DNA from 2 places in the Janthinobacterium sp. SUN033 genome. Region 1 is predicted to be linked to the other one. Evidence: predicted binding sites of a transcription regulator. Region 1 holds the regulator's gene; the other holds the start of a gene.
What was found. Region 1 encodes HrcA, which represses chaperone genes, less so after heat shock. Its sites were predicted from a motif close to TTAGCACTCNNNNNNNNNGAGTGCTAA; they were not measured.
Positions count from the first base shown of each region.

Region 2: a site for HrcA is predicted at 4,510-4,536, ahead of rpoH (RNA polymerase sigma factor RpoH). Genes of this name have one in related genera too.

Region 1 is NZ_JAPQNV010000009.1:120,760-126,709, reverse strand. It holds gene OX460_RS28310 (outer membrane protein assembly factor BamE) at 1-477, opposite strand, end outside; gene fur (ferric iron uptake transcriptional regulator) at 674-1,105, shown strand; gene hrcA (heat-inducible transcriptional repressor HrcA) at 1,157-2,173, opposite strand; gene OX460_RS28295 (HAD family hydrolase) at 2,276-3,001, opposite strand; gene OX460_RS28290 (hypothetical protein) at 3,247-3,846, shown strand; gene OX460_RS28285 (DUF4369 domain-containing protein) at 3,883-4,464, shown strand; partial or broken gene mmsB (3-hydroxyisobutyrate dehydrogenase) at 4,651-5,559, opposite strand; gene OX460_RS28275 (enoyl-CoA hydratase/isomerase family protein) at 5,577-5,950, opposite strand, start outside.
Region 2 is NZ_JAPQNV010000007.1:65,881-71,830, reverse strand. It holds gene OX460_RS25835 (DUF3667 domain-containing protein) at 1-74, opposite strand, end outside; gene OX460_RS25830 (helix-turn-helix domain-containing protein) at 214-912, opposite strand; gene OX460_RS25825 (cytochrome P450) at 989-2,116, shown strand; gene OX460_RS25820 (antibiotic biosynthesis monooxygenase) at 2,113-2,460, shown strand; gene OX460_RS25815 (hypothetical protein) at 2,464-2,916, opposite strand; gene OX460_RS25810 (hypothetical protein) at 3,095-3,361, shown strand; gene rpoH (RNA polymerase sigma factor RpoH) at 3,452-4,351, opposite strand; gene ftsX (permease-like cell division protein FtsX) at 4,763-5,683, opposite strand; gene OX460_RS25795 (ATP-binding cassette domain-containing protein) at 5,680-5,950, opposite strand, start outside.

The DNA.
Region 1 (5,950 bases):
GTCGGCCTTGGCGACCTTGGCGAACGGCGACGGACCGGCGATGCGGTCGATGTATTCTTTCTCCGTCGGCAAGTTACCGCCTTCGAAACGTTCAACCTTGCCATCCTTGCCGAAGTACACGACCACGCGGCTGCTGGTGGTTTCGCCACTGCCCCGTGCCAGGCGGAATGGATAATCCCAGCGGTCGGCATGGAAGATATCAGTCAGCAGCGAGGTGCCGAGGACGAAACGCACCTGGTCGCGCGTCATGCCCACTTTCAACTGGGCCAGCATCTCTTCGGAGACAAAGTTGCCTTGTTGAATATCAGGACGGTAGGGCGAGAAAAACCACATGAATTTTTGCAGCGGCGTAATGGTGGTCGTTTGTGCGCCCTGTTCGGGAACCAGTTCCTTGCCTTCTTTTTGAGCAGCTGCCGGCTTTTCGCCCAGGATGCCACGGTTGGCGCAGCCGGACATGGCCAGCGCGACACAGACCATGCCTGCCAAGACTGGTGCTCGAAATGGAATACGGTGCCAGAGAGATGGCAATACAGCCGGTGTTACGCGCATAAATGACCTCAATTGGATGAACAAAACGCCAGGAGTGACCGGCCCGCCAAAAAAAAGCATATTTTGGCACTCCCCGACAAAACGCTATATGATAAAGCACCTGACCCACATACGAGCAACAAACATGAGTAACAATCCTAGTGATCTCAAGGCAAGCGGCCTGAAAGCCACCCTGCCACGGCTGAAGATACTCGATATCTTCCAGAGTAGCCCGGTACGCCACCTGACCGCGGAAGACGTCTACAAGATTCTGCTGGCCGACAATATGGATGTCGGTTTGGCAACTGTCTATCGCGTCCTGACGCAATTCGAACAGGCCGGCTTGCTCAATCGCAACCATTTTGAAACCGGCAAGGCGATTTTCGAGCTCAACGAAGGCTCCCACCACGACCATCTGGTGTGCCTCGACTGTGGCCGGGTCGAAGAATTCTTCGACGAAGACATCGAAGTGCGCCAGCAAAAAGTGGCCGAAGAACGCGGCTTCAAGATCGCCGAACACGCTTTGGCCATCTACGGCAACTGCATCAAGACGGCTTGCCCGCACAAAACAGCCTGACCCAAGCCGGCCGTTTCCGCAAGGGAACGGCCGGCGCGCCAGGCAGTACGATCAATGATGGCTCAGCGCGCTTGACAGCAGCTTGGCCGTGATATCGACGATCGGAATGACGCGCTCGTAAGCCATGCGCGTCGGCCCGATCACTCCCAACGTTCCCACGATCTTGCCGTTGACTTCATACGGCGCCGTCACCACGCTCATCTCATCCATCGGCACCAGGTTCGATTCGCCGCCGATAAAAATCTGCACGCCCGTCGCCTTGCTCGACACGTCGAGCAGCTGCATCAAGCCCGTTTTTTGCTCGAACATGTCGAACATCTGGCGCAGCGAATGCATGTTCGACGACAGATCGCTCACGCTGAGCAAGTTGCGCTCGCCGGAAATCACCATGTCATCGCTATGGTCGGCCATCGCTTCGCTGCCCGCTTCCACGGCCGCCTGCATCAAACTGCCCATATCGTCGCGTAACTGGCGCAATTCGCCCTGCAGGCGCACGCGCACGGCATCGAAGGACAGGCCGCCATAATTCTGATTGATGTAATTGGCCGATTGCACCAGTTGCGCCGGCGTATAGTCGGCCTCCGTCAGCAATAAACGGTTCTGCACGTCGCCGCCGGGCGCGACGATGACGAGCAGGATGCGTTTTTCCGACAGGCGCAGGAATTCGATTTGCTGGAACACGGATTCGCGGCGCGGACTGAGCACGACGCCGGCAAACTGCGACAGCGACGACAGCATCTGCGCCGCGTTGGCGATGGTTTTTTGCGGTTGCGGCGTCTGCAGGCGCATGCGCGATTCCACCAGGTGCTCGTCCAGGTGCCGCACGGTCAGCAAGGTGTCGACAAAGATGCGGTAGCCGCGCGGCGTGGGGATGCGTCCCGCCGAGGTGTGCGGACTGGACACATAACCGAGCTCTTCCAGGTCGGCCATGATGTTGCGGATCGTGGCCGGCGACAGGTCGAGGCCGGAAATTTTCGACAAGGCGCGCGAACCGACCGGCAGGCCGTCGGCGATATATCGCTCGACCAGGGCTTTCAGCAGTGTTTGGGCACGTGTATCGAGTTGCATGGTGTTTTATTTAGGCAAGTATTTTGTTAAGCAAGCGGCAACGAAAGCGGCCGAACGTGCGTCAACAGCGCCTATTATGCACGTTCGCCCGGCCTGCGGCGATCAATCTTCCAGTTGCCCTTGCAACCACAGCAACAATTCATCAAAGTTGGCGCAGATGGCGTCGGGCTGCACGCCGGCGGCCAGGTGCGCATCGCTGCCCTTGCGGTTCATCCAGACGGCGCGCATGCCCGCCCCCTGCGCTCCCGTCACGTCGAAATACAGGTCGTCGCCCACATACACGGCTTCATGGGGCGCGACGTCCAGCGCGGCGCAAGCTGCCAGGAAGATGCTGGCGTCGGGCTTGGCCACGCCAAAATCGCTGGCGGCGATCGATACCTTGAAATGCTGCGCCAGGCCGATAATGTCAAGGTCCGCATTGCCATTCGAGATCGAACCGACCAGCATGCGCTGGCGCATCCAGGCCAGGCCCGGCAAGACGTCGTCATACGGCTGGACGCGGTTGCGCGCGGCCAGGAATTGCAGGATAGCGCCGTCGACCAGGGCGGGATCCTCGCCGGCAGCCTCGAAGGCGGCCAGCAGGCCCGCGCGGCGCAACTCGATCAGGTTGCCATGGAAATGCGGTTGTTCCTTGAGCATGGCCAGGCGGTGCTGGCGCAGCACCTCGATGGAAAACTGCCGCGCCACCTTGGGCGCATGCGTGGCCAGCCAGTCGTGCAGCAGGGTTTCCGCGGCGGCGATCACGGGCGCGATGGGCCACAAGGTATCGTCGAGGTCAAACAGGATGGCCTTGGGCGGCACGGCGGGTTTTACGGGGGCAAGGGACATGGGACTCACAATGGGATGCTGCGTCACGTTGCGCAGGGTGCGTCTATTGTCGCACCGATCGACGCCGCCGGCATGGCTGCGCCCCCGTGAAATGGGGCCGGGCCAGCGCTTCCCGGCGAAAAATTGTTACAGGGTGATACAAGGCAAGGTCATCCAGCTTGCCAGATAGACTAAAATAGGCGCCATTCCAATGCGGCGCCAGCGTCCGCGTTGCGCTACCCAACTTAATTCGTTTTGGAGAATGTATGAAAAATTTGTACCTGCGCTCGATGCTGGCGGCGGCTTGCGCCGTCACCCTGGCAGCCTGCGGCGGCAGCGGCGGCAACCTGTATCTGCAAGTCTCAGTCAGCGGCCTGGCCAAGGATGGCCTGATTCTCCAGAATGACGGGGAACGCTTGCCGGTTCCTGTGGGCCAGGGCACCGTCGTCTTCACCAAGCTGGTCAAGAACGATGACCGCTACAATATTACCATCGCGGAACAGCCCAAGGGCGCCGTTTGCACCATCGCCAATGGCGCCGGCAAGGCATCGAGCTATTCCGTGAACACGGCCTTGGTGAGCTGCACAACCAACAGCTACCCGCTGAATGGCACGATCACAGGCCTGACCGCCGATGGCTTGCGCCTGGTGATGGGCCCCAAAGGCATCACCCTGTCGGCTGGCGCCACCGCCTACACATTCACTTCGGTAGCTGACGGCGCCCCGTACGGTATTTCCATACTGGCTCAGCCAACGGGCCTGACGTGCCGCTTCCAGGGTTCAAAGAGTACCGACGCCAGCGATACGGTCGGCACGATGGGCTCTGCCGCCACGACCGCGGCCACACTTGACTGCACGCCGCAGTAATCCTTGCGATCCGTCACCTATTTTTTGGAGAAATACATGAAGTTATCCTGCTTGCGCCCACTCGCCGCGCTGCTGCTGACCCTGGGACTGGCCGCTTGCGGCGGCAAGGCCTCGTATGAGGTCGGCGGAACGATCTTTGGCTTGACCAATGAAGGGCTGATCCTGGCAAATGGCAGCGACACCCTCCCGGTTCCTGCGGGCAAAACGTCGTTCACTTTTATCAAGCGCATCGACTATGGCACCGACTACAACATCACCTTCAACAAACAACCGGCCCACATGACTTGCAGCATCAGCGGCGGTTCCGGCTCGGCTGGTCATTACATCAATATCAGCGCCGCTGTTACTTGCTTGCAAAACAAATATACCGTGGGCGGCACGATTTCCGGCCTGACCGTGGATGGCCTGGTGCTGATTAACGGTAGTACAATAACAACGGTGGCCAAGGACACCACGACGTTTACCATGGCCGGCCCAGTCGACTATGGCGACACCTATGCCGTCAGCGTCTCCGTTCAGCCGAAGGGTCTGCAGTGCGACCTGGCCCCAGGTACCGAAAAAGGCACCATGGGCGAAGGGAATGTAACGACGGTGAAGATCGCCTGCAAACCCGTCTGAGTTGCAGCAACGGTAGCCGCCAGGCGGCTACCGGGAAGAGATATCATGGAAATCTATAATTGATATTCCAAAGATAAATTGGAGTTATATGTGGCGATGCAGCATAATGCATCTGTCTCCTCCAACTCTTCCAAGAATTGGATTTAGCCCGCTTTTACCAGCGGGCTTTTTTTTGCCCAGAATTTCTCACGCGGGCTTATTCAAGCCCGGCTGCAACATCTGCACGATGCTGGAAAAATCCTGCTGCGCATAACCGGCTTGCGCATGCATCTGGTACATCTGCCGCACCAGGCCGCCCAAGGGCGTGGGCGCGTTCGCCGACAGGGCCGACTGCTGCGCCAGGCCCAGGTCTTTCAGCATCAGCGCCGTGCCAAAGCCGCCCGTGTAATTGCGCGACGCGGGCGTGCCATCCATGACGCCGGGCCACGGGTTATACACTTCCAGGGTCCAGTTGCGGCCCGAACTCTTGGCCATGATGTCGGACAACACTTTCGGATCCAGGCCATGCGCCACGCCCAGATTCAGCGCTTCGGCCGTCCCCGCCATCAAGATGCCCAGCAGCATGTTGTTGCAAATCTTCGCCACCTGGCCCGCGCCCGCCTCGCCCGCATGGAAGATGTTCTTGCCCATCTTTTCCAGCAAGGGACGCGCCTGCTGCAAGCCTGCTTCGCTGCCGCCGACGATAAAGGTCAGGGTGCCGGCCGCCGCGCCCGCCGTGCCGCCCGAAACGGGCGCATCGATCATGGTAAAGCCCCGCTCGCTGGCCGCCTGCGCCACTTGCCGCGCCACATCGGCGGCGATGGTGCTGCAATCGATGAACAGGGCGCCGGGCTTGGCCGAGTCCAGCACGCCGCCCGCCGCCAGGTACAGCTCCTGCACGTGCTTGTTGGCTGGCAACATGGTGATGACGGCGTCAGCCGTCTGCACGGCCGCGCTGGCGGACGCGGCCGCCGTGGCGCCCGCCTCGACCAGCGACGCCACGGCCGCCGGCGTCAGGTCGAATACGGATACGTGGAAGCCGGCGGCCACCAGGTTGCGGGCCATCGGCGCGCCCATGTTGCCCAAGCCGATGAAAGCGATATGTTGCATTTTTAAAGTCTCCTGTTGTTCTTTTAATGTAGGTCGCGCAAAGGATGGCTATCCCACGGCGCCGTGAAATATCCATTGAGATACGCGTCGCCGACGCCGGCCAGGCTGGCCGGCTGCCACTGCGGCGCGTTGTCCTTGTCGATCAGCAAGGCGCGCACGCCTTCGCTGAAGTCCGCATGGGCGCAGCACTGCACGGCAACGATCAATTCCAGCTGGAACACTTGCGCCAAACTCATATGGCGCGTGCGTTCGCGCATGGCCCAGACCAGGGCAGCGGAACTGGGCGCGCCCTTGTGCAGCGAGTGGGCCGCCTTTTGCAGCCAGGCCGAATCGCCGTCATACGCGGCGATGGCGGCCACCACTTCGGGCAAGGTGGGCGCTTGCGTCAGCGCGGCGA
Region 2 (5,950 bases), on a different contig from region 1:
GCGCTGCAGAAGTTGCCTGGCGCATCGGTATGGCAGTTATGGCAGGTGCTGGCGGGATGCGTGCTGGATGACACTGTTTTCAAGATGGACTCTTTCCATGGCCGAAAGGTAAAGATGATCGCTCAAGGGCGCAGCATATGATGAATGAAAACAATGATAAAAGCGCATTTTTTCGCGTTCTAGTTGCTTCCGAGATACAAAATCCTGCGCCGGTCAGGCGCCACGGAAGGCGGCCAGCAGGCGTTGTTCACCGGCCGGCGTGAGGCGCAGGGCGCGGCTGTCGAGTTCGCGCTCGGCCCAGCGCTGGCGCAGGGCCAGCTGCAGCAGGGCCGCCCCCAGCGCACCGCCCAGGTGGGCGCGCCGTTCGCTCCAGTCCAGGCAGGCACAGGCGAAGCGGCGGCGCTGGCGCTGCAATTGCGGCACGTCGATGCCCAGGGCCGCCATGCCAGCCGCGCCCGCTTCCGACAAACGATATTCCCCGCCATCGTCCAGCAGCCAGCCTTGCGTGTGCAGCTGGTCATGCAGGGCGACGGCCACCGTGCCGGCCATGTGGTCGTAGCAGGTGCGCGCATGGCGCAGGCGGTCCGGCGTGGTGGAGGTAAACGGCGTTGCCGCCACGCCGGCCACCACCAGCAGCGCTTCGAGGGCCTGGCCCACCTCCATGCTGGCCAGGCGGTAGTAGCGGTGCTTGCCCTGCGCCAGCATCGACAGCAAGCCATCGTCGCGCAGCCGGCTCAGATGGGCGCTGGCCGTCGAAGCGCCCACCTCGGCCAGCGCCGCCAGTTCCGTGGCCGTGCGCGCATGGCCGTCGAGCAGGCTGCACAGCATGCGCGCGCGGGCCGGTTCGGCGATGGCGCCGGCCAGTTGCGCCAGTCCCATGTCGGCCGTGCGGGCTTGATGCTTGTCATCCATGATTCGTCCGTTAGCGAAGTGTTGTGGTGGAAGGGCCAGCATACTCTGCTCCCTACCTCACTGCAATGGAAGCCGCATGCCGCTCACCGATTCTGTTACCGACCCCGCCGACCCTTTCTCTGCCGTCACCCACGCGGCGCCGTACGATTACTATCGCCGCCTGGCGGACGGCCCGCCGCTGCGATTCGATGCGCAGCTCGACTGCTGGCTGGCGACGGGCGCGGCCGGCGTGCGCGCCGTGCTGGCGCATCCCGCCTGCCGCGTGCGGCCAGCGGACCTGGGCGTGCCGCACAACCTGGCGGGTACGCCGTGCGGCGCGATCTTTGCCGAACTGGTGCGCATGAACGATGGCGAACGGCATGCCGTGCCGAAACAGGTGTTGGCGCGCGCGCTGGGCCAGGTGGATATGGCGCGCTTGCAGTGGCGGGCGCTGCACCTTGCCGGCGACCGCGTGCCCGGCAGCGCCGCGCAGCTGAACGACGCGGTTTTTGAGCTGCCCCTGTTCGCCATGGCGGACTTGCTGGGCTTTGCGCCAGCGCAATGGCCGGCGCTGGCCGCCTGGACGCGCGCTTTTGTCGCCTGCCTGTCGCCGCTGAGCAATGCCGAGCAACTGGCCGGTGCGCACGTGGCGGCCGAGGCCTTGCTGCAAAGTTTTGGCCGTCTGCTGCGCGAGGGCGACGTGAGGCCCGGCAGCATGCTGGCCGCCATCGTGGCCGAGGCGGATGCCTTGGCTTGGCAAGCGTCGGGCGGCGTGCTGGCCAACCTCGTGGGCTTGCTGTCGCAGACGTGCGACGCCACGGCCGGCTTGCTGGGCAATGCCATCGTGGCCTTGCGCGCGCAGCCGGATTTGCTGCCGCAACTGCGCGCCACGCCGCAGCGATGGCCGGCCATGCTGCGCGAAGTCAGCCTGCGCGATCCCGCCATCCACAACACGCGCCGCTACACGGCGGAAGACGCGGAGTTCAATGGCGTGCGCGTGCCGGCCGGGCAGATGATTCTCGTCGTGCTGGCCAGCGCCGGCCAGGCGGAGTCGGGCTTCGGTCATGGCCGCCACGCCTGTCCGGGCCAGGCCATCGCGCTCGCCATCGCCACGGCTTGCCTGCAGGCGTGGGCCGGGGCTTTGGAAAGCTTGCCGCTGGCGTGGCGTTATCTGCCGTCGCTGAACGCCCGCATCCCCGTGTTTGTGCAAGGAGCAAACGCATGATCGCCGTGATTTTCGAGGTCTGGCCCAGTGCCGCAGGACGCCAGCAGTATCTGGACCTGGCGGCGTCCCTGCGGCCCCTGCTCGATGAGGTGGACGGTTTCATTTCCATCGAGCGCTTCAGCAGCCTGAGCGAGCCAGGCAAACTGCTGTCGCTGTCGTTCTTTCGCGATGAGGCGGCGCTGGCGCAGTGGCGGCAGCTGGAAGCGCACCGCGCGGCGCAATCGGCCGGCCGGCACGGCGTGTTCGACGATTACCGGCTGCGCATCGCCGCCGTCGTGCGCGATTACGGCATGCTGGAGCGGCAGCAGGCGCCCGAAGACAGCCAGCGGCGCCACGATGCCTAGCCATCAGCGGGGCAGCGCGCCCTGCGTGATTTTCACCTTGACCCGGTAGGTGGGCTCGGCCGCATTCAGGGCCGGCGGCGTGGCCGGGTCGACGTCGAGCAGGGTGAACGTCAGGTGGTTGACGGTGACGGAACTGGCGGCGCCGGGCATGGACTCGGACAGGACGATGTCGGTCGTGCCCGCGCTGTTGAGCAAACTGAAACTGTAGCTGACGTAGCCTTTCCACACGCACACGGCGCCCTTGCGGCAGCGGCTGTCGTTGACGCGTTCGAGTTTCAGGGTATCGGTGGCCGTGATGGCCACCTGTTCGCCCGGCGAAAGCACGTGGGTGACGCTGCGCGGCGTGTTTTCCGCGTCGCCGGCGCTGCCGGCCGCGCCGCAGCCGGCCAGCATGGCCAGGCAGGCGAAGAACAGGGGAAGCAGCACGGTGCGGTAAGAGCGGTTCAGAGTAGACATGTTTTTCCTTTCAGGTGGTGCGTCCCCGGCGTGCTTGTTCACGCGTGGGATAAAATGATAGTAACAAAATGATATTTTTCCGGCGCACTATTGGCGTGCTGCCGATGAATTGAGGCGCGAGCCACGCGGCGCGCCGATTACTGCGTAGAATGGCTGTTTTGAAAATCAGGAAACAACCATGAAAAAAACCGACCTGGCCAAAAGCGATGCCAAGAAACTGATGGGAAAGATGAATGTTCCCGGCGCCGGTGCATTCGGTAAGGAAGCGGTGGTCGTCGACCGCCGCGAACAGCGCAAGCGCGACCAGGCCCTGGGCCTGGTGCCATTCGCCGTCAAGCTGAACAGCGATCTGGTCTTGCAATTGCAGGCCCTGGCCAAGGAGCGCGGCGCGGATCTGAATGAAGTCGTTGCTGAATTGATCAGCAAGGGCCTGGCTGCAGCTTAACGGGCTGCCATGTTTATCTGTTGATAAACATCAAGTAGTAAAACTAAAAGGCGCCTTGCGGCGCCTTTTACATTGCGGCATTGCTGGCGATTACACGTAGGCCGCCAGCGCGCCCTTCATTTTTTTCAGCGCCGCCACTTCGATCTGGCGGATGCGCTCGGCCGATACGCCGAACTCTTCCGCCAGCGCGTGCAGGGTGGCGCCGGAACCGTCGTCGTTGGCCAGCCAGCGCGCTTCGATGATGCGGCGCGAACGGGCGTCCAGCTTGGACAGGGCCGTTTCCAGGCCTTCCGATTGCAGGCGCGTCACTTGTTCCGCTTCCAGCACCTTGGTCGGCTCGCTTTGCTCAGACGACAGGTAGGCGATCGGCGAAAACTTGTCGTCTTCATCGTCGGTCGGCGATTCCAGCGCAATGTCGCGGCCGCTCAAACGCGTTTCCATCTCGATCACTTCTTCGCGTTTCACGTCGAGCAGCTTGGCCAGCGCATCGATCTGCTTCGGCGTCATCGCGTCCAGGCCCGTCTTGTGGCTGCGCAGGTTGAAGAACAGCTTGCGCTGCGCCTTCGTCGTCGCGACCTTGACCAGGCGCCAGTTTTTCAGGATGTACTCATGCATCTCGGCTTTCACCCAGTGCATGGCGTACGACACCAGGCGCACGCCCTGGTCCGGATCGAAACGTTTCACGGCTTTCATCAAGCCGATATTGCCTTCCTGAATCAGGTCGGCGTGCGGCAAGCCATAGCCCAGGTAGCCGCGGGCAATCGAGACCACCAGGCGCAGGTGCGACAGCACCAGTTCTTGCGCGGCGGCCAGGTCATTTTTTTCGCGCAGGCGTGTCGCCAGCGAAATTTCTTCGTCGTGGGTCAACATGGGCAGGCGGTTCACGGCCGAAATATAGGCGTCGATATTGCCCAGATTGCCAGTGAACCCGAGGCCCAGCGCATTACTTTTGGTCGGAACCAATGCGGACGTTGCGGACATCATAGTCATGTTTTCTCCCTCGTAGTCTTGCTTTGTTCCAGTTGGCCACGTCACGCGACGTGGCAGCTTGTATCGTCGTTTTTGCGTATTCGGTCTTGCACTTTGCAGATCGCGGCACCATCTTGATCTGGCGTCCATGGCGGTTCTGCTGTTGGTATGTCCCTATATTAGCACTCTCTGCTTGAGAGTGCCAATCAGCACATTTAATCGATCTGATAGCCTAAATGCTATGGCGAATGAATGCCTGATAAATATGTCTGAATAGCGATCTGAACAGTGCTGCAGGCCGCTTCACGACAACGTAGCCAGTCTACGGCCTCTGGCTGAAGCGAACCTTAAGAATACTTGCTTAATATCAAGATAACAGCAGTATGGGGAGGGCGCATGGCGGCACCGGAGGCGCCGCCATGGGAAAGAAGATCAGTTCAGGCGCGCCAGGTGGCGCTGCACGCACAGGAAGGCGCCGATCAGGCCCAGGCCGGCGCTGACGGCCAGCAAGCCGGCCATCGGCAGCGGCGCCAGCGGCACCAGCTGGAATTCGGACGCATACAGGCGGGCAAACTCGGCAATCGCCGTGTTCAGCGGCTGCAAGGCCAGCGCCACGGCGCCCAGGGCCAGCGCGCCGGCGCACAAGCCCAGCAGTGCGCCCGTGTAATAGAAGGGGCGGTGGATGAAGGTGTCCGTCGCGCCGATCAATTTCGAGATGCTGATTTCATCGCGCTGCTGCATCACTTGCAGGCGGATGGTGTTGAAGACGACGGCGATCACGGCCACGCCCAGGGTAATGGCCAGCAGCAGCAGCACCAGGCGCAGCACGCCCAGCAGGGCCGCCAGGCGCTTGACCCAGGCCGAATCGACTTGCGCCGATTCCACGCCGGGCAAGTGGCGCAGCTGTTCCGCCACGGCATCGACATCCTGCGCTTCGCTGGCGCTGCTGAAGGCGTCGAGTTTCAGCACATAGCTGTCGGGCAGGGGATTGTCGCCCAGGGTACTCAGCACGTCGGCCAGGCCATTTTTGTTTTTCAGCGAGTCCAGCGCCTGTTCGCGCGGGATGAAGACGATCTTCGCCTTTTGCTCGCCGACAATCTTGCGCATGGCGCCGGCCAGGCCCACGGCTTGCTCGCGCGGCGTGTCGATCTTCAGGAAGACGCTGATTTCCGGGTCGACCGACATCTGTTCCGACATGGGGCGGACATTGTCGAGCATGGTCAAGCCGGCGAACGGCAGCGACAGGGCGATGGCGACGACGAGCACGTTCAATAGGAAGCCGCCCGGCGACTTGCGCAAGTGGATCAGCGCCGAACCGAGGGCGAAGCGATGTTGACGGAACCAGCCTCTCATGCCTGTTCTCCTTCGCCGTCATCTAAGCCTGGGGCGAAATCGGGATCGGGCGGCGCGAACACGGGCGCCTGCGTGGCCTTGTCGATGGCCACCAGCTGGCCGTTTTTCAGGTGGATCACGCGGGCGGCGGCGTCGAGCATCTGTTCGTCATGGCTGGAAATGAGGCAAGTCACGCCCACGGAGTGGAATGCTTTCAGGGCGTCGAGCACCTTGTTGGCGCTGGCGCGGTCCAGGTTGGCCGTCGGTTCGTCGGCCAGGATGATCTGC